3 regions of the Shewanella mesophila genome follow, and region 3 is predicted to be linked to each of the others. Evidence: predicted binding sites of a transcription regulator. Region 3 holds the regulator's gene; each other region holds the start of a gene.
The links. The regulator sigma-54, encoded in region 3, starts transcription at its own class of promoters, with help from an activator protein. The targets are predictions, from matches to a motif close to GTTGGCACGNNNNTNGNNT.

Region 1 (6,576 bases), 2.1 Mb from region 3:
AATCCCGCAAATAAATCATTTAAACCTTGAGGCACTGACTTACCAATTTGAGAAAATAGCTGATCCAGTTCGCTCATTTTCACTTGTGTGGTCTCAGCTTGACTCATCGCAGTTTGGCCGATACGTAGTTCTCTTGCTGCGTAATCGTTATATATACGCTTTACATCTGTGACATATGTTCCTGCACCATAAAAGCTGTTGCCGAACCGCTGGGATTCAAGGCTCGATTGCTCTGCCACCTGACGATGGTAACCTTGGGTGTTGGCATTGGTAATGTTATTACTGGTGACGGCGAGTTGTGACTGCGAAGCTAGCACACCAGTACGGGCGATATTGAGTAAGTCCATCGACATCAGCGCTTACCTCGTATGTGAACGACGACTATTGTTAATTCGCTCATGGTGTTACTCCCGATATAACCGAGCCAAAATCTTTACTGACCGATTGCATGACTTTAATCACTTTCTCTGCGTATTTTGGATCAGTTGCATAACCCGCATCTTGCAGTGCTTGAATAAAAGAGCCTGGATTACTAGCCTCTTTTAACGCCTCTTGATAACGAGGTCCTTCGGAAATAAATGACACAAAATCATCAAAACTCTGCTTAATGTCATCATATACCCGAAAATCTGCTCGCTGCTTAACCGCGACCCCTTGCTCAAACTCCAGAGTACTCACTCCGGCTTTATCGCCCTGCCAGCGTTTATCCGCTTTAATATTGAACAAGTTATTACTTGGTTCGCCATTAGCTTGACGCACCATTTTCTGTCCCCAGCCAGTTTCTAATGCCGATTGCGCAATCAAAACTTCTGGCGTCGTACCTAGTGCTTTAGCCGCTTGTTGAGCATGTGGATATACCGCAGCCACAAACTGATCGCGGCTACTAAAGCCATCAATTGGCGCACTAGATGGCAATACTTTGCCGCCAACCACATCGTCGATAACATCGGTTATTGATTGTTGTGGATTTGGAGATACTTGCTTTAGTTGATTAAGGCTTTTTATATCAGACAGCTTGGATTGACTTAACTGTTGCGCCGTCAAATTGACGTTTGCAGCAGTAGGTTGAGTCATTCCCCCCCTAAGCACTGATGCTGGCGTGTAAGCGCTGCCAGCGGGGTCTAGTTGCTGCACCATAAGATCGGCTAGCCCCAGCATCCCTTTATCTGACAAGTTTACTGACATCTGCTGATCATGCATCTGCTCATAAAACTTTGTATATTGGCTGTTCATCGGACTATCAGACTCAAACACGGCATTAGCGTCACGCATGCTCTTCATTAGCATTTGTACGAAGATACCTTCGAACTGCTGCGCAACTTCTTTAAGCGCTGCCTTATCATCCTTCTGCGCTTTAGCACGAAGGGAGTCTAGTCCCCCGATGTCTAAGAAATGCGATGAATTTGACAGCTTTTCCATGTTCAATCCGACAATATTTAGATGATAATAAGTTCACCATGCAAAGCACCTGCCACCTTTAACGCTTCAAGGATTGCAAGTACATCGGATGGTGCTGCACCAACGAGGTTCACCGCTCGAACAAGTTCGTCTAGAGAGGTACCAGGATTAAACAGGAACATGCGATTATCGGCTTCGGATACGTCAATAGTGCTGTCAGAGGTCACCACGGTATTACCACCCGCTAATGGATTGGGTTGTGATACTTGTGTTGCCTCGGCAATCGTTACCGTCAATCCACCATGAGTAACTGCAGCAGGCAGCAGGCGCACATCCTTACCAACGACTATGGTACCAGTGCGAGAGTTAACGATGACTTTGGCTGATTCTGATGCGGGTTCTACTTCTATGTTTTCAAGCGTCGCTAGAAATGAGACTCGCTGAGAGACATCGCGGGGCGCACTCACTTGAACAGATGCGGCATCTAATGGACGAGCCATTCCAGGACCAAGTAACTCATTAATGGCATCGGCTAAACGCTTGGCGGTAGAGAAATCGGCCCTACGCAGGTTAAAAGTAAGATGATCCCCAGTTGAAAATGGGGTCGCGACTGTGCGCTCAACGATGGCGCCATTAGGGATACGCCCAACCGTTGGGGTATTCTGAATAACTTTAGAACCATCTAATCCATCAGCACTAAAACCACTGACAACCATACTGCCCTGCGCAATAGCATATACGTTACCGTCAACCCCTTTTAAGAAGGTTTGCAACAAGGTACCACCACGAAGGCTCTTGGCCTCACCTAAGCTCGACACTGTTACATCTAAAGTTTGCCCTGGCTTAATAAAAGCAGGCATATCGGTATGAACGGCAACCACCGCGACGTTTTTGACTTTTGGTCTAAAATTGTCAGGCAGATTAATACCAAAGTTTTTCAACATGGTTTTAAAGGTCTGCTCGGTATAACGCGTCTTTTCGCCAGTACCAGGTAAGCCAACAACTAAACCATAGCCTATGAGTTGATTACTTCTAACCCCTTGGACATTGGCAATATCTTTAATGCGTTGTGCAAAACCAGCCGTAGAGATGACCATTAATGCACAAGCTAATATGATTTTTAATTTCATGACATCACTCCTAGAAAGGCCACCAGTCACTCATGAAAAATTGACTCAACCAACCTACTTTTTGGGCATTGGCGAATGTTCCAGTACCGCTATATTGGATGCGAGCATTCGCTACCCGTTGAGAATCAATCGTGTTATCTGGGCGAATATCTTGAGAGCGAACAATTCCGGTCACGCGAACGAACTCATCACCGTTGTTGATGGTTATCCACTTTTCACCGCGAATCACTAAGTTGCCATTGTTTAACACTTGCATTACATTCGCCGAGATACTGCCCGATAAACTATTGCTTTGATCGGCGTCAGACTCTCGCTTGGTGTTCATACTATCTTTGTAACGTAAATCGATTGGCGAGCCACTAATAGTCACATTGCCTCCACCCGCATAAATTGGGTCGAGAGTCATATCCGAGCCTTTCTTTATCTCGTTGGTCGCACTCTTTTTAGCCTGGGTCGACTCCTCAAGAATAACGGTAATAATGTCACCGACTTTTAACGCCTTGATGTCCGAGTACAGACTCGATGCCTGACTATCTTGATACATTGAGCCAGTCGCGGCGATTTTAGTTGGCGGCGCCTCCGGATAAACAGGCGCGAAATAGGGATCATCCGCTATCGGTTTATTGTTAGTTGAGTTACATCCAACCAACGTAATGGCTGCTGCGAGAATGAGATACTTAGTCATGATAAGCCTCTACAAATTCTGGTTCACGTAAGACAACATCTGATCGACCGCCGAAATAACTTTGGAATTCATTTCATAAATACGTTGGCTTTCAATAAGGTTAACTAACTCTTCTGTGACGTTAACATTTGATGTTTCAAGTGCTCCCTGACGAATAGCCCCCATACCATCGAGTGAAGCAGTCCCTTGAATGGGTGTACCACTAGCGCCAGTCTCGGTATAGAGGTTTTGCCCCATAGGATCGAGTCCGCTCGGATTGATGAAATCAGACATAGTCAACTGGCCGACAACTTGGTTTTCTGCTGTGCCAGGGGTTTTAACCGACACTTCACCTTCTGACGAAACAGTAATACTCGTGGCATTATCAGGAATAGTGATCGAAGGCTGTAACACATATCCAGAGCCTGGCGTGACGATTTGCCCGGTATCATCTAAGGTAAACTGACCATTTCGCGTATAGGCGGCTGTGCCATCGGGCATCTGTACTTCAAAAAATCCGGGACCTTCAATCATTAAATCCAATGAGTTATCGGTGGTTAGCATATTGCCTTGCGTAAACACCTTTTGCGTAGCAACAACCTTGGTACCGGCACCAATATTGAGACCGTTCGGCAGTTTGGTATTAGATGCACTAATCCCTCCCGCCTGATTAACGGTTTGATAAAGCAAATCTTCAAATACCGCTCGACCTTTCTTGTAGCCAACGGTGCTCGCATTAGCCACATTGTTAGAAATCACCGAGATATCTGTCTGCTGGGCATCTAAGCCAGTCTTACTAATCCATAACGCAGGATGCATAATCTATCTCCTAACTAATGCGCATTAATGACGAAGAGGCTTGATCCATCTCTTCGGCGGTTTTCATCATTTTGACTTGCATCTCAAATTGACGCTGCAAATCGATTAACGACACCATCTCATCGACAGCATTAACATTGCTCCCTTCGACGGCACCACTCTCAACAAATACAAAAGGATCGGCTGCGGCGACTTCGCCAGACATTTGACGAAATAAGCCATCCTCTCCTCGCATCAGATTTTGATTACCTGGATTAACCAGCTTGATTCGCCCCACCTCTTCAATGACCTCTGCGGTGGCCCCTAACGGCCTTACTGAAATCACCCCATCTTGAGCAATTTCAATTTTCTCAATAGGCAGAGGTAATACGATGGGACCAGCATCACCCATAATAGGGTTGCCACGATCGTTACGAAGTAATCCTGTGGTGTCAAAACTTAAGCTTCCAGAGCGAGTATAGGCTTCGCCGCCATCAGCCCCCTGCACGGCAATCCAACCATTACCCTTTACGGCAATATCCAGATCGCGGCCAGTGGTCTTTATTGGACCATTAGAGAAGTCTGCCGAAGGATTCTCTGTCATCGAAAATACCCGTGTCGGCAAACCTTCACCAAAGGCTTGCATTGAGCGTGCTTGCTCTAAATCTGACTTAAAGCCGTCAGTATTGGCATTGGCAAGATTGTTCGCTCGTACGGCCAGCGAATTCATATTCTGCTTGGCACCGCTCATGGCGACATAGAGTAATTTATCCACTTGCTGCTCCGTCAATGTTTCAACTAAAAACTGTCTAATAACAGTACGAAGCAAACATCATGCCAAGAGATAGTGAATGGCTAGAGCCTAGAATCAATGAGATAGGAGAACGGGAGTGAACGCTAGAGACTAAAATAACCAAGAACGGAAGAGTGTTGCCGCATCGGCAACACTCTTTAATGCAAGTAAACTATCGGATCTGTAACACTGTTTGCTGAAGTGTGTTATTCACCTCTAACGTTCGAGAGTTTGCCTGGAAGTTACGCTGAGCGGAAATCAGATCCACCAGCTCAGTGGTTAAATCGACATTCGATTGTTCTAATGCCGACGATCGGATACTACCAAAAGTACCGCTATTAGCCTCACCAGCAAGCGCTGCACCAGAATCTAAACTCGCCTTCCATGAAGTATTACCCACTTGAGTCAAACCCTGTTCGTTGGCAAAACGTGCCAAAGCAACTCTAGCCAAGGCGACAGTCGCTCCATTACTATAGCTAGCATTGATCTGTCCATCAGCGCCAACCTCGACATTTGTCAGACGGCCAACCGTAGTACCATCTTGGGTCAACTCAGTCACTTCAAAGGTAGATGCATACTGAGTTGGGTTTTCAAAGTCTATGGTCAAGGTTTGAGAGCCATCAGTACCTGGCCCCAGCACGTCGGCACCGCCATTGCCCAATGACTCTGTAACGATCGTTGCGGGGTCAGTCGACGTATGAGAGCCTAACTCATCAAACTTAATTACCGCTCCCTTCCAACCGCCGGCTGTAACAGCGGGAACATCGAGCGTATCAGCTAACCCATCTCCAGTAGTATCCCTATCGTAAACCCCTGCGGCACCAGCCACATTTACTTGCTTACCGTCAACCGCATAGAAGGCAACCCAATTGCTTTCGCCATTATAGGCGGCATCCTGTGGACGAACGAAGTAGGTGGTCATCACATGCGGCTCTCCCAGAGAATCATACATGGTAATAGCAGTAGAGTTATTATAAGTATCTCGATCACTTGGATCGAAAAGCGCTGGATCATGAGTTGAATCGCCAGCATTGAGGTTCATCTGTATACCTATGTTCTCCGTCTTCTTCGGGCTACCAGCAGTGTCAGGGATTCTAACAGGTTTAGTCTCGGTTAAGCTCACTGAAGTTGAATTCCCCTCTTTATCCACCTCAAATGTCTGCAAAAAATTCCCTTGTGAATCTACAAGGTAGCTGTTTGCATCAACTTTAAACGCACCAGCTCTTGTATAGGTTAAGTCTTGAGACCCCACACTTGATGAGGTAACAAAAAAACCACTGCCGTTAATGGCCATGTCCAGTGCATTGTTAGTAAATTGCAGACTCCCCTGATGAAACTGCTGCGCAACTTGGCTGGTAGTGGCACCACCACCGACAGCCGTTTTACCATTAGCAAAAATAGAGTTTGCATATACATCTGCAAATTCAGCTCTCGACTCTTTAAAGCCGATACTATTGACATTAGCAATGTTATTTGCGGTGGTATTCAAATCTTTCTGCGCTGCCGCTATACCACTCAATGCAATGTTAAATGACATAATTCACCTCATTAAATATCAATTTTTCGTCTTGGACCTTATGCCCTAACTCTCTGCTTCATCTATGTTTCAGAAACGGCAAGTACATCACCTAACTTAATACCGCCAATGCCTCTAAGGTTCAAAATTGCCCCCGTACTAGCCGTTCCTAAAGACACGCTAGTGACATGCGCATAAGTTGAAACAGCCAAATCTTGACTTTCACCATCGACCAGTCCACTCGCTTTAATCGAGTAATTACCACTGGTCACAGGTT
Region 2 (6,576 bases), 190 kb from region 3:
ACTCAAATCCAGTACCTTTAGCACTTTGTGGTGCTCTTTGGCACAACAAGCTTTGACTATATGCACAGGGCCAAAGCGATAGTAGTACCAATCGTATTAACTATTTAATTGGATTGGTATAGATGGCGCTTTGTAATGGGTTAACTTATTGTTCAATGAGTTAGTTTCACATTAGCGAGCGCTAATGAGAAAAATAGCAGGGAGTTTAAAATCTTTTTGAGATCGAGTTAACACAATTGTATTTACTTATATTCTGTAGGTTTTTTGTGAGATTTTAATTGTAAGACTTTGAATTTAAATGCTTTAAGTTATGGCTGCCACCTAATTTAGTGGCAGCTCATTTAAATAAAGATCACAAATCGAAGCTATAGCTATAGCCGATAAGGACTTTCGGATCGTCATCTTGAAGATCGGTATCGCTGACGGTAAATGAAAAGCTACCAAAGTCAGTATCTTTACTTAGTGATACTGAGTAGTCGCTGTAGTTGTCTTCATCAAACCAAGCTTCAACTACGTCGCCCGTTGAGTAACCATAGTGGGCAGAAAGGGATAGCGTTTCTGACAATGGAAAGCTTACGCCTGCATCTATGTAGCTCATATCTTCATTGTCATAAGGGGCGCTGGCGACGTCACTGCCGGCATTAACTATGGTGGAATAGCTCAAGCTTAACCATTTCCAGCTCACTCCTAATTTAACCTCTCCAAAATCAATACTGCCAGCATTGTCAGGATAAGCATAATAGAGGTAGCTGACATTATATCCAAAGTCTTCGCCTATGCTGCCTGCATAGCCACCGTAGAAATCGAGTTCATATGTTGTATCATCGCCAAAATCGACATTAGACGCCCAAGTACCGAGGTAGAAGCCACTGTCGTGCTCGTAATCAATACCGCCTTGAACAGCCGCCGAATCATCGGTTTGCGTTACGCCTCTCCACAAATAGTTAGAAGTCACACCTGCATTGCCGGTGACACTAGCGCTGGCTGGTAAGGCAATCATCATGGTTCCCGCAAGGATGCTAAGGGTTTGAAGTGCTCGTTTCATACTCATTCCTTTTTATTAGTCTATGGGAGCGGCCTAGCGCTATAGTTGTAAGTATTGTTAGGCTGCAAATAAGCCAAAGCGAAGAGTATGCCAACTTTTTAATTGTTTTAATTCAATGTTTTAAAAATAAGCGCGCTGAAATAGCAATGGATATTGACTAATAATGAGGCAAGATTGCACATTCTTGGTGCATAAAAAAACCTCCAAAAAGGAGGTTTTTTAATGGGTTAAAGCAGTGTTTAGTTAACGCTGTCTTTTAGCGTTTTACCCGCTTTAAACTTAGGTACAGTCGCTGCAGGGATCTGGATCTCTTTACCTGTTTGTGGGTTGCGACCGGTACGAGCTGCACGGTTTGTCGTTTCAAAAGAACCAAAACCTACAATAGAGATTTTCTCGCCGTTCTTCATCGCTTCCGCTACAGTTTCTTCGAATGATTTTAATGCACGTGCAGCTTCAGCTTTAGTTAGTTCAGCGCTTTCCGCTATTTTTGCAACAAGTTCAGTTTTATTCATTTGGATAGTCTCTTCTTTCCGTAGATTTAGTATTACCAATTACATTAGGCACTTGCAATTGCTGAACTTAACATGCCACAAGCATTGCTATAATGAAAGCGGTTTTATGCCGATAAATGGTGGTTTCAGTCAAATTTTGCAAAAATGTTAATCGTCGAGCAATGAATAGAGCAGCTGTTTCACCAATTGTGGTTCAAAAGGCTTATCACATAATGCATTGACCCCAGCTTGAGAGACATTGCTTAGGTGAGCATCATTAGCTTCGGATGATACCATGAGTATAGGTATGTGCGATTGTTGACTGTGATTCCGAATATATTGGGTTAAGGCTAAACCATCGGCATTGGGCATGTTGTAGTCGGTGATCACCAAGTCATACATATTGTTCTTCATCAACTCGATCGCTTCGGCGCCATCGCTGGCTTCGGTGATCAGTTTTAAGCCTAAGTTAGTGATGGTACGCCTGATAATGTTTCTTGCCATCTTGCTATCATCGACCACGAGTACTCTGATGTTATGTACATCGAAATGTTCCAAGTCCAGCTCATCATTACTTAGCAGGTCGATGGTCGCATTGAGGGCTTTGCCTAGATGTTCTGAGGAAAAAGGTTTAGGTAAAATGGAAACCACACCCGATTGGCGATAGATTTCAAGTTGTTCTCGGCGGCACTCGCTAGAAACGAGCATAAACTGAATGTCACAGAAGGCGTCAGTTTCTTTTATCACCTTAAGCAACTCTAAAGCCGTACCATCTTCGAAATGCATCGCACTGGCGATCAAATCGGGATGGTGACGGGTCATAATGGCTAACGCGTCCTGTAGATTACTTGCTGTTTGGATGTTGCTAATCCCTTCTTGGCTTAAGCGACTGGTAATAATTTTACGTTGTGTATCAGATGGCTCGACCAGGAGAATGGATAGTTCACTCGGAGATAAGGTGCCCATAATTACGGCTCTCGGCTTATTTAGTTGTGGTCATATTGGGGTGTCAAACTAGCTTAATGTTAACACGTTAGCAACAATTAGACGCTAGTCTTGTGGTGGATTTAAGTATTGTTTCGTTGATTGGGCAAAAGCTACCCACCACTGAAATGAGAGTAAAACCAACACGACCGCTGCGATTAAGGGGATAGGAATATTCTGACCATTAAATACGACCTTAACATCCTCCGGCGTAATTTGATAAGCGATGACTGCAGTTGCCCCGAGGGCGGTAAACCCAAGGGTCTGAATTCCAATATAAATTTTAAGTACCAGACTTGCCCAAGCGGTTCTCATCAACAAGCCTATTAATACAGGGATCACACCTGCAGTAAATAGATCTAAGCTTTGGATTTCGAAGGCGCGCCAAAGGGCGAGTACAGTGCCTAGAGTATATAAACAGATAAGTATGATTAGAGCTAAGCTGGGTCGATTCATGAATGATGTCGGTAACAAATTTGCTAGCGAGTGTAGAAAAAACAGTACTATTAGTCCAATTTTTTAAAGTGATCGGCAAAGCCTAGCTGCTGGTAAGGGCTTCTTAGGTTAATATGATGACGATTTTTTAGGGTCGAGAGTGATATGACAGAAACTGAATTTTGGCGATTAGTAAAGCGAGATACTGCCGATCAAGATCAACAAAGCCTAGCTGATAATTTAAAGCAAGGCTTGAATGAACTGAGTAATGAAGAGTTGGCGGCTTTCGATAAGTATTTTTCCCAGCAGATGCGCAAAGCATACCTTTGGTCTTTATGGGGTGCCGCCTATATCGTGACAGGCTGTGATAGCGAATATGAATTTGCTGAGTTTCGCTGTTTTTTAATCTCGTTAGGGCAAGAGTGGTTTGAGAAGGTGTTGCTCGATCCCGATGCGTTAGGGTTATTGCCTCAATGGCCAGAGAAAGATGGCTATGCCTATCCCTTTGTCGATGAATATGATCTGATCGCGGGTCAACTCTTTGAACAGCGAACAGGCGATGAACTGCCTTTTGTGCCATCGGGTCAGGCAAGTCCACAAGGGAAAAAGTTTTCTCATAAGAAAAAACAGCTTAAAGCGACTTATCCACAGCTCAGTCAGCGTTTCCCCTTCTAATCTTGTTAAAAATAACAGTCAAAAAGCGGACACTCGGTCCGCTTTAGATGTCTTTCGTCTAGTGTGTTATTAATAACAGACTTGAGTGTCATTATCATACTGTCTGTCGTGTTCAGCGCAGGCTGTTTCCATAAAGTGTTCTTCCGCTTGTTCCATCTGTTCATCGAGGTTGGTCTGAATACTGCTTATTATCTCTTGCTCGCTAGCTTGTTGCTGGTGATTGAGTATCTCATCGTGCTGTTCAATAGCGGCTCGTTGCGTTGGCGTTAATTCATCGGCTTGCGCTTGAGATGAGATAGCGGATCCAAAAATCATCGCTGCGACAAGTGCCATCTTGCCTGAATAAATAACTCGGGCTCTGGTAAGTGAATTGCTCATAATATTTGCTCCAATTACATTCTATTAGACCGACTATCAGGAACCGTTTGCTTCAATTTGATCTGAGTGGGGTTGTCAAATTGAGGGCATCCTCAGGGTCACTCATTCGATATTTAAACTAAGCTGGTGCATTTAATGTTAGTGCACCGTGCCGTGGTAACTTGATACCTATGTTAATGATTGGATGCTGAATCTAGGCTGAACAAAAAAACAGCAGCGTGGATGGTATTGGCTATCGCGATTAATGCGTTGTGTGATCAATGAGTTATGTCTAGTTGTTTTGCATCGTCTCACATTGATAACCTTGGCGACTGGAGTCAAATCGACAACGAAGGCCGCATTCCCAAACCACGTTGCCTAATTCGCTAGCCTGTTGTTCGGCGAATAGCTTGCAGCTTGGATAATCATCGAAGTCATCGGTTTTTTTATAACGGCCAGAATTGTAGCCATGAGCGTAGACGAAAGCGGACCAGGTCTCTGGCTCCTGAGTTTTCTGATCTTGGTTTATTGATACTATCGCGGCGGAGACGATTAACAAGAGTACAATGACGAATAGGATGGGCTGATAGTTTTTCATAATTAATTTAAGTTGTGAGAGTGGGGTTAGTTTACCTTAAGATGATTTTAGATGGATACAAAGTGACGCAAATTTGAGGAGTGGCGCAGTAGCCTTGTTTGCTTTGGGTTTAACAGCCGTGAGTGCAAAATACGTCGTTATAGGTTTTGCATTAAGCCAGTATTCAGGTTAGCTTTTGTACAGTGACCTGGTCTATATAGGTATAGCCGAGCACGAAATTTTCAGCCTAGAGGAGGCTAATATGAAATTAAAAACTCTACTGATAGTGGGGGCGTTAGTTTCCCTTAATGTTTACGCTGATGAAGCCAAAGAGAATCCTGTGACTGAAGAGGGCGTGGTTAAAATTACTTGGCAGGATGTCGATGGTTTTCACGATGTCAAAGCGGTTGGTGATATTCAGTCACGCTATGAGTTACGTGTCTTTGAAACTTTGACTAAGAATTTGAATAAAACGGCGACTAAAAACTTCCAACCAAATCAAAAACTGGAAATGGTGGTGACAGATGTCGATTTAGCTGGTGATGTTAGGCCTACTTTTGGCGCGACAACCAATGATATTCGAGTGGTCAAAGATATTTATCCACCTCGCTTAACCTTTAGTTACCAGGTACTGGAAGGCGATAAGGTGATTGTTGCTGGTGATGAAAAACTCCGTGATATGGGCTTTATGCAAACCGTCGGAGTGGCTAACGATAAACCTCTAAGATATGAGACTAAAATGTTAGATGAGTGGCTTAAGAAGAGTGTTATCCCAAAGCTCTAAGCGCGCTTTCTCTAAGCACTCCTTAATGGATGATAGATAACCGTTTGTTCATCCGGGCAGATCTTAAACAGGCTAAAGGCATTATCTGCTTCCTTAGCCTGTTTTTTTGCCGCGGCACTATAAGCCGATAAACTTTGCTCATTGCATCTCATGGTCACTTCTGGTGGCAATAAACCCACACACAGGCTGATCAGCGGGTGTTCTCGTATTACTCCCTGTCTGTCTTCTGCCATCATCTTTTGTGCTTGCCAATGTACTGGGTTGTAAAATAAGTGTTTATTAACATTAAATAAACTCAATACATCAAAACATTGTTGCTCTATGTTCTCTTGGGTACTGATGATCACAAAGTCGTCACCGCCAATATGACCAACAAAATTATCCCCGCATAACTGTAGCTGTAGTAATTTGGCTACCGATTGAATTACTTCATCTCCGCGACAAAATCCGTAGCTATCGTTGTAGGGCTTAAAATGGCATAGGTCGAAATAGGCTAAATAGAAAGGGCGGCTCTGTTGCCTAAGACGTTGTAACTCCTCTTGGATAGGGATGTTGCCTGGCAGCCCAGTTAGCGGATTGGCATGTCTAGCGATTTTGATTCGTTGCTCGGTGATCTGCTGTAGTAGATCCTTGGTATAGCCTATCCCTAAAAATTGCTTATTGCGCATGATTAGAAACTGCTGTGCGACGCAGCCATGCTCCGCTGATGTCAGTAGCTGACTCACTCTAGAGATAGGATCGCTAGCCTCAACTATCAACACATTGGCGTCCATAACCGTGGCGACGGGACGGTTTTCATGTAGCGCTCGGCCGTAGGGCGTACTAAATAGCTCCATTAGCTGGGCTCTATCTACAATGGCTAAAGGTTGTTGCTTATCCACAATAGCAATAGCCTGTAGTGAATGTTGAGTCATAAACAACTCACTGAGCACCTTTAACTTTGTATCTGATGGCAAAGAGCGTGTCTGAGTTATCAAACTTTCTGCCGATTCAGCATATCTGACTTGAGATTGGCAAAATTCATGTTGGTTGTTGTGCTTGAATGTCTGTTCGGGTTGACTCTTGGGATGACCTAAAAGATAACCTTGGCAGTACACTATGCCAAGTTGCCTTAATAGGGCGAGTTCATTTTCCGTTTCAATGCCTTCGGCAATCACCTTGCAAGTCAGACTTTGGCATAGGTCGATAATAGAGCGGACGAACTCTTGCTTAACGGGTGATTTATCGA
Region 3 (6,576 bases):
TCTTTAGCACGGGACCGAAGGTATCTGTGTCATCATCCATACCAGCCATACCCATCATTGAGTGTTCGGCATCTTCACGGATCACGTCAACCACATCATCGATAGTAATACGGCCTAGCAATCGATTAGTCTGTTCTTCCACTACGGGGGCGGACACCCAGTCGTGCCGCTCGAACAGCTGAGCGACTTCGCTGTCATCCATGGCTACAGGTATGCCTTCGAGATCGTCATTCATGATATCTCGCACCGATGCATTGGGATCGCAGGTGAGTAGATCTGCAATTCTTACCCCGCCAAGAAGGCTATCATGTTTATCGACCACATATAGGGTATCTGTGGCCTCAGGCAGCTCACCGCGAATACGCAGATAACGAAGAATGACATCGATATTGACATCAGGCCTAAGGGTTACCGTATCGGTATTCATCAGACTTCCGGCGGTATCTTCGGGATAGGAGAGTGCTTGCTCGACACGAGATCTATCTTGTGAACTCATCGACTGAAGAACTTGATTAAATACACTGTCGGGTAAGCTACGCAGAATGTAGGCGAGATCATCGGTATCCATACCTTCGGCGGCCTTAGCGACACGCTCTGGGCTCATCTGGGTAATAAGATGATCTTTTAGTTCCTCACCGAGTTCATCTAAGATTTCGCCCGTATGGGCTTGATCGATAAGCTGCCACAATACTTGACGAGTACGTGGTGGCGATGACTCTAAGATAAAGGCGATGTCGGATGCCGCCATGTCCTGGAGCATATTGCGCACGTGGACAAACATACCGCTACTAAGGGCTTGAGTAAGCCGGTGCATCCGCTGATCTGTGGTTTCACTATCTAATACTTCAATCGGCATGGCTCCCCCGAGGAATCAAAATGACTAAATCAGCTTTTGGGTATGTAAGTTGATGATTATTATAGAACGGAGCGTGCTACTTATAGCGATAAAAAACGTTAGCGGCATCAACTAACGGTGGGCAGATTATACGGCTTCTTCGAATTTAGCGTCAATAAGCGCGCTGATGGCATCGAGTGCTGCTAACGCATCTTTACCCTCACTAGTGATCGTAATGGTTTTCCCCATACCAGTTTCAAGCATGAGTAAGCCTAACACACTTGCGGCAGAGGCTTGCTTATCTCCTTGAATCAAGGTGACTTGAGCATCAAACTTTGCCGCCAATACCGCCAGTTTGGTTGCCGCCCTTGCATGTAGGCCGAGTTTATTGCAGATGGTTAGCTGGCGCTCAAGCTTCATGTCGCTTCAACTCTCTGTGTCGCGCTTGAACCTTGTGTTTGCCCTTATTAAATAATTTAGCGAGCTGGTCGGTGACATAGACAGATCTATGTTGGCCTCCAGTGCAGCCAATAGCGATGGTGAGATAGCTGCGATTGTTACGCTCAAGATGAGGTAGCCAGGTCTCGATAAGATTCTCTATTTGCCAAATAAACTTATTCACTAAGGGTTGCTGACTTAAGAATTGCTGTACTGGCTCATCTAGGCCCGTTAGTGGCCTTAGCTCTTGTTCCCAGTGAGGATTAGGTAAGAAACGTACATCAAACATAAAATCGGCTTCAGTGGGCATCCCGTATTTAAAGCCAAATGATTCAAAGTTGATCACTAACTCTTTATCAATGGTGCCAAGTAAGATCTCTCTTACTCTGTCACTTAAGTCATAGATGTTGAGGCTGGAGGTATCGATATAATGATCGACTAACTTAGCGATCGGCTCGAGCATTCTCCCTTCAAGTCTAATCGCTTCCTTCAGGGAGACTTGAGCACGAGATAGCGGGTGTAACCTGCGGGTCTCGCTGTAGCGTTTAAGCAGCACTTCATCTGATGAGTTAAGAAAGAAGCTTAATAATTCGATATCTTTCGGAAGGTTAGCAAACTGCTTATCTAGCTGGATATCTTGGGTCGGCATATTGCGAACATCGACACTGATGGCGACCAGATCGTTGCTGCCTTTAAGCTGGGCTAACAGTGACTCCATCATCTGCAGTGGCAGATTGTCGACACAGTAGTATCCGAGATCTTCTAACACTCTTAGTGCTACTGACTTTCCCGATCCTGAGCGCCCGGATACTATGACTAACTTCATTGGGTGATCACCTGATAGAGCTCTGCTTCATCTTGAGTTTTCCTTAGTTGTTTCATGATAACTTTATCATTTAACTTCTCAGCCATAGCGGCTAGTGTACTAAGGTGTTGCTCGCATTGATCTGCGGGCACGAGTAACGCAAATAAGATATCGACGGGCTGGTTATCAATTGCATCAAATGCGATTGGTTCAGCACATTTTATCAGCACGGCGACGGGTTGATCTATGTTGGTTAGTCGCCCATGAGGAATCGCAATACCATTGCCTATACCTGTGCTGCCCATTTTCTCTCTCGCCAGAAGGCTTTCAAAGATCTCTTGAGAGGAAAGGGTGGGGTACTGGACAGCGGCTAAGTCGCTGATAAGTTCCAGTACCTTTTTCTTACTGCCCGGAGTGGCGCAGGTTGTGCACTCCGGCCGCAGGATGGTACTAAGTTCCATCGTTAATGTTTAGTTTGCTTCTCTTTGTGTTTAATGACCTGACGATCTAATTTATCGATCAGGGAGTCTATCGCGGCGTACATATCCGCGTGTTCCGATGTTGCGAAGACTTCTCCACCTCGGAGATGTAACTTTGCTTCAACTTTTTGCATCAATTTTTCGACATTTAATACAACGTGGACATTATTGATCTGATCGAAATGTCGTTCAAGCTTTGTGAATTTCTCTTCAACATAGTTCCGTAGAGATTGGGTTATCTCAATGTGGTGCCCTGTAAGGTTTATTTGCATAAATTCACTCCTCCGGTTTCCAGTTGTTGATTACAAACTTTTACGTTGGTTCGATGGCGGTATCAACATAGCCTCTCGATATTTAGCAATTGTCCGTCTTGCGACTTTAATGCCTTGTTCTGCCAAAAGTTGCGCCATTTTGCTGTCGCTTAACGGCTTCTTCTGGTTTTCTGCTGCGACGAGCTTTTTGATAAATGCTCGTATTGCAGTAGAAGAGCACTCTCCGCCATCGTCGGTTCCCACATGGCTAGAGAAGAAGTATTTTAGTTCAAAAATGCCTCTCGGGGTGTGCATATACTTTTGCGTTGTTACTCGAGAGATGGTCGACTCATGCATTTCAACGGCTTCAGCAATATCGTTTAACACCATCGGCTTCATCGCTTCTTCACCAAACTCAAAGAAGCCTTGTTGAAAATCAACAATACAGTTAGTGACTTTTAACAGGGTTTCGTTGCGACTCTCTAAACTTTTCAAGAACCATTTAGCTTCTTGTAGGTGACCTCTAATAAATTGTCCATCGGCCTGACTCTTAGTGCTGCGAGCCATTGCGGCATAATGCTGGTTTACATTAATCTTAGGCATACTATCGGGATTAAGCTCTACGACCCAACGACCTTTTTTCTTCGTCACGGTGACATCCGGGATAACATATTCGTCTCGGCTGGCAGTAATAGCCAAACCTGGACGTGGATTGAGAGTCTGTATCAGTGAGATAGCATCGCGTAAATCGTCTTCTTTTAACTTAGTTTTTCGCATCAATAGGCGAAAATCTCTACCAGCGATAAGATCTAGATGTTCGCTAATCAACATTCTTGCATTGGCAATATGAGGGGTATCATTACCGTATTGTGCTAGCTGAATAGTTAAACATTCGCTGAGATCTCGCGCTGCAACGCCAACAGGATCGAAATGTTGGACGCGCTTTAGTACCGCTTCTATTTCATCCAGTTCAATTTCTGGATCGCCCATGGCCTCAAGAATATCGTCGCAGGTTTGAGTGAGGTAACCGCGTTCGTCGATGGCATCGATAATTGCGGTAGCGATGGCTAAGTCGTTATCAGAAAAGGGAGTAAGATTTTTTTGCCACTCGAGGTGTTCATACAAGCCTTCACTAGTTTCCCCTTGAAAAGGCATATCATCGTCGCGCATTGCCCCCGAACTGGAGTTAGGTGACGCTGTGTATACCTCATCCCATGTAGTATCAACTGGGAGTTCATCGGGCATGGAATCTTGGGTGAGCGCGTCGGATGTTTCTAAGCCAGAATTATCTTCACTCGAGTCGACTTGTAGCTTGTTTTCATAGTCGACCTCGTAGGTTTCATTGTTATCATTGCGCTCTTCTCGAGCGCCGTTGTCGGCGCCCTCTTGCTCCTCATCTAACTCTAAAAGCGGGTTAGATTCTAATGCCTGCTGGATCTCTTGTTGCAGCTCCAATGACGACAATTGCAACAAACGAATTGCTTGCTGTAATTGGGGTGTCATGGTTAAATGCTGACCCATTTTGAGCTGAAGTGACGCTTTCATCGTACTGCTATTCCCTTGTTTCTAATTATAAAATGAGAAAGCTTTGTTGGTGGCCTTAAGTCGTTAAAGGCAAATATTAATTATGTACGGCAAGGTATTTAACCTATGCCGATCGCTTATAAGATTAACTATAGCTTGAATTGTTCACCTAAGTACACTGCTCGTACTTGCTGGTTGTCTAAGATTTCAGCAGGAGTTCCCTCGGCAATCAAATTGCCATGACTCACAATGTAAGCTTTCTCACAAACATCGAGAGTTTCGCGCACATTATGGTCGGTGATTAATACACCTAGTCCGCGATTTTTCAGCTGTTCGATGATCTTTTTGATGTCGATAACCGATATAGGATCGACGCCAGCGAAGGGCTCATCGAGCAAAATAAACTTAGGATTAGCGGCTAATGCTCTGGCGATTTCAACTCGGCGACGTTCGCCTCCCGATAGTGCCATGCCTTGACTGTCACGAATATGAGTGATGTGGAACTCTTCGAGTAGATGTTCTAATTGCTCTTCACGTTGATCGTTGCTGAGTTCTCTTCGTGTTTGCAGTACTGCCATGATGTTGTCACGTACCGAAAGCTTTCTAAAGATACTCGCTTCTTGTGGCAGATAGCCAATCCCTTTACGGGCTCGCAGATGCATAGGGTCTAAGGTGAGGTCGTCTTCATCGATAAAGATACGTCCTTTATCGCTCTGAACTAGACCCACAACCATATAAAACGTGGTAGTTTTTCCTGCTCCGTTGGGCCCTAGTAGCCCCACGATCTGTCCTGTTCTTACGGTCAAACTTACATCTTGAACAACGGCACGGCTTTTGTAACTTTTAGCTAAATTGACCGCTTTTAATGTCATATCTGTCATTGCTTTTCCTGCTGCTTAGGTTGCTCTTCAGCGGGAGTTTTCGGGACTTCTTGGTAATTCTCAGGTTGAATAATAGTGATCACTCGATCGTTACCCGTGCTTTCGGCAATCAGTTGCTGTTGCTCAATATTGTAACGGATCTGGTCACCCGTCACTTGGCTGCCTTCTTGTTCAAGAGTGGCATTACCTATCAGTATCAGAGTACGGCTCGATAGTTCGTAGCGGATCTCTTTGGCGCTGGCTGAAGCTGGCCGTCCATTTTCCATCACTTGGGTGTATGTTGCGGGATTTCCCGTCGCGACCAGGATTTTGCCATTGCTGTTTTCTTTGCTAAATGCACGTAACTCATCTGCTAGGATCTTTATTGAGCCTTGGGTTACTTCAACTGGGCCATTGAAGATAATCTGATTATTCTTAATATCGGCTTCTTGGCTAGCGGCAGAGATCTTAACCTCTTGCAGTAGATCATTGTCCTTGGCTGTGCTACCTAAGCTAACTAGGGTTAGCGCGCAAGCAAGAATAAGGTTATTTAGTTTCATATGTTCCTTCTACCTGACTAGTCAGTCGTACATTTTGTGCATTCAGGTCAGCATGCAAACCTTGGCCTGTGATCAGAAAATCTTTACCTGTAATTCGAATGGTGCGGTCTGAGGTCATGATCATAGTATTTAGATCGAGTTCCAGATAGCTTGTCTCAATGGTTTGGATCGGTTCTTCTGGGCTAATAGCATCAATGATAACATTATTTTCTAGGGTTACTCGTCCGCTATTTTTATCTAAGGTACCTTTGGTTGAGCGTAAGCGCCATTGAGCATCACCATTTGCAGGATAGACTAAGTAAATGGGATCTGAAAAATAGGTCATATCTCGGTCGGAATAATACTCCATATGGCTTGCCGATACGCGACTGTTGATATTGCCTTGCTCGTTATACTGCACGCTTTTTAAGTCGTTGACGATATAATCTGGACGCTCAGATGCATCGAAAATCTGGTCGTTAGCCCCACGTTTTGTCTGCACCTGCCAGTAGAGGATTAATGCCGCACCAAAAAACGCTAAAATCGCCAGCGTGACTCTATTCATATACTCATTCCGTGCGCTGACTCAAACTTATCTTGGCTGAGTAAAATAAGATCCGTTAGCTCTCTAAGTGCGCCGTGTCCACCTTTAATCGTGGTGACCATATCGGCGTGTTGTTGCACATAAGGATGGCCATCGGCGACACAGACGGATAAGCCGACTTGCTGCATCACTGGCAGATCAACCATGTCATCACCTATGTATGCGACTTGCTGTGGGGTGACTTGGTAGAGCTTTAGCAACTCTTGATAAGGCACCATTTTATCATCGACGCCTTGATAGA

Region 1: the regulator sigma-54 is predicted to act here: its motif matches at 4,814-4,832, upstream of flgF (flagellar basal-body rod protein FlgF).
Region 2: the regulator sigma-54 is predicted to act here: its motif matches at 1,122-1,140, upstream of K0I73_RS01915 (TorF family putative porin).

What each region holds. Positions count from the first base shown of each region.
Region 1 covers NZ_CP080421.1:2,846,569-2,853,144, forward strand. Annotated here, with positions in the region: gene flgK (flagellar hook-associated protein FlgK) at 1-353, opposite strand, end outside; gene flgJ (flagellar assembly peptidoglycan hydrolase FlgJ) at 397-1,419, opposite strand; gene K0I73_RS12590 (flagellar basal body P-ring protein FlgI) at 1,437-2,528, opposite strand; gene flgH (flagellar basal body L-ring protein FlgH) at 2,539-3,213, opposite strand; gene flgG (flagellar basal-body rod protein FlgG) at 3,223-4,011, opposite strand; gene flgF (flagellar basal-body rod protein FlgF) at 4,022-4,765, opposite strand; gene flgE (flagellar hook protein FlgE) at 4,956-6,320, opposite strand; gene flgD (flagellar hook assembly protein FlgD) at 6,383-6,576, opposite strand, start outside.
Region 2 covers NZ_CP080421.1:420,975-427,550, forward strand. Annotated here, with positions in the region: gene K0I73_RS01915 (TorF family putative porin) at 353-1,045, opposite strand; gene K0I73_RS01920 (HU family DNA-binding protein) at 1,285-1,557, opposite strand; gene K0I73_RS01925 (response regulator) at 1,705-2,502, opposite strand; gene K0I73_RS01930 (hypothetical protein) at 2,587-2,976, opposite strand; gene K0I73_RS01935 (DUF4240 domain-containing protein) at 3,121-3,630, shown strand; gene K0I73_RS01940 (hypothetical protein) at 3,700-4,008, opposite strand; gene K0I73_RS01945 (hypothetical protein) at 4,280-4,585, opposite strand; gene K0I73_RS01950 (DUF3016 domain-containing protein) at 4,827-5,348, shown strand; gene K0I73_RS01955 (bifunctional diguanylate cyclase/phosphodiesterase) at 5,360-6,576, opposite strand, start outside.
Region 3 covers NZ_CP080421.1:612,413-618,988, forward strand. Annotated here, with positions in the region: gene mgtE (magnesium transporter) at 1-856, opposite strand, end outside; gene K0I73_RS02735 (HPr family phosphocarrier protein) at 983-1,255, opposite strand; gene rapZ (RNase adapter RapZ) at 1,245-2,099, opposite strand; gene ptsN (PTS IIA-like nitrogen regulatory protein PtsN) at 2,096-2,539, opposite strand; gene hpf (ribosome hibernation promoting factor) at 2,542-2,829, opposite strand; gene K0I73_RS02755 (RNA polymerase factor sigma-54) at 2,860-4,353, opposite strand; gene lptB (LPS export ABC transporter ATP-binding protein) at 4,482-5,213, opposite strand; gene lptA (lipopolysaccharide transport periplasmic protein LptA) at 5,210-5,752, opposite strand; gene lptC (LPS export ABC transporter periplasmic protein LptC) at 5,739-6,296, opposite strand; gene kdsC (3-deoxy-manno-octulosonate-8-phosphatase KdsC) at 6,293-6,576, opposite strand, start outside.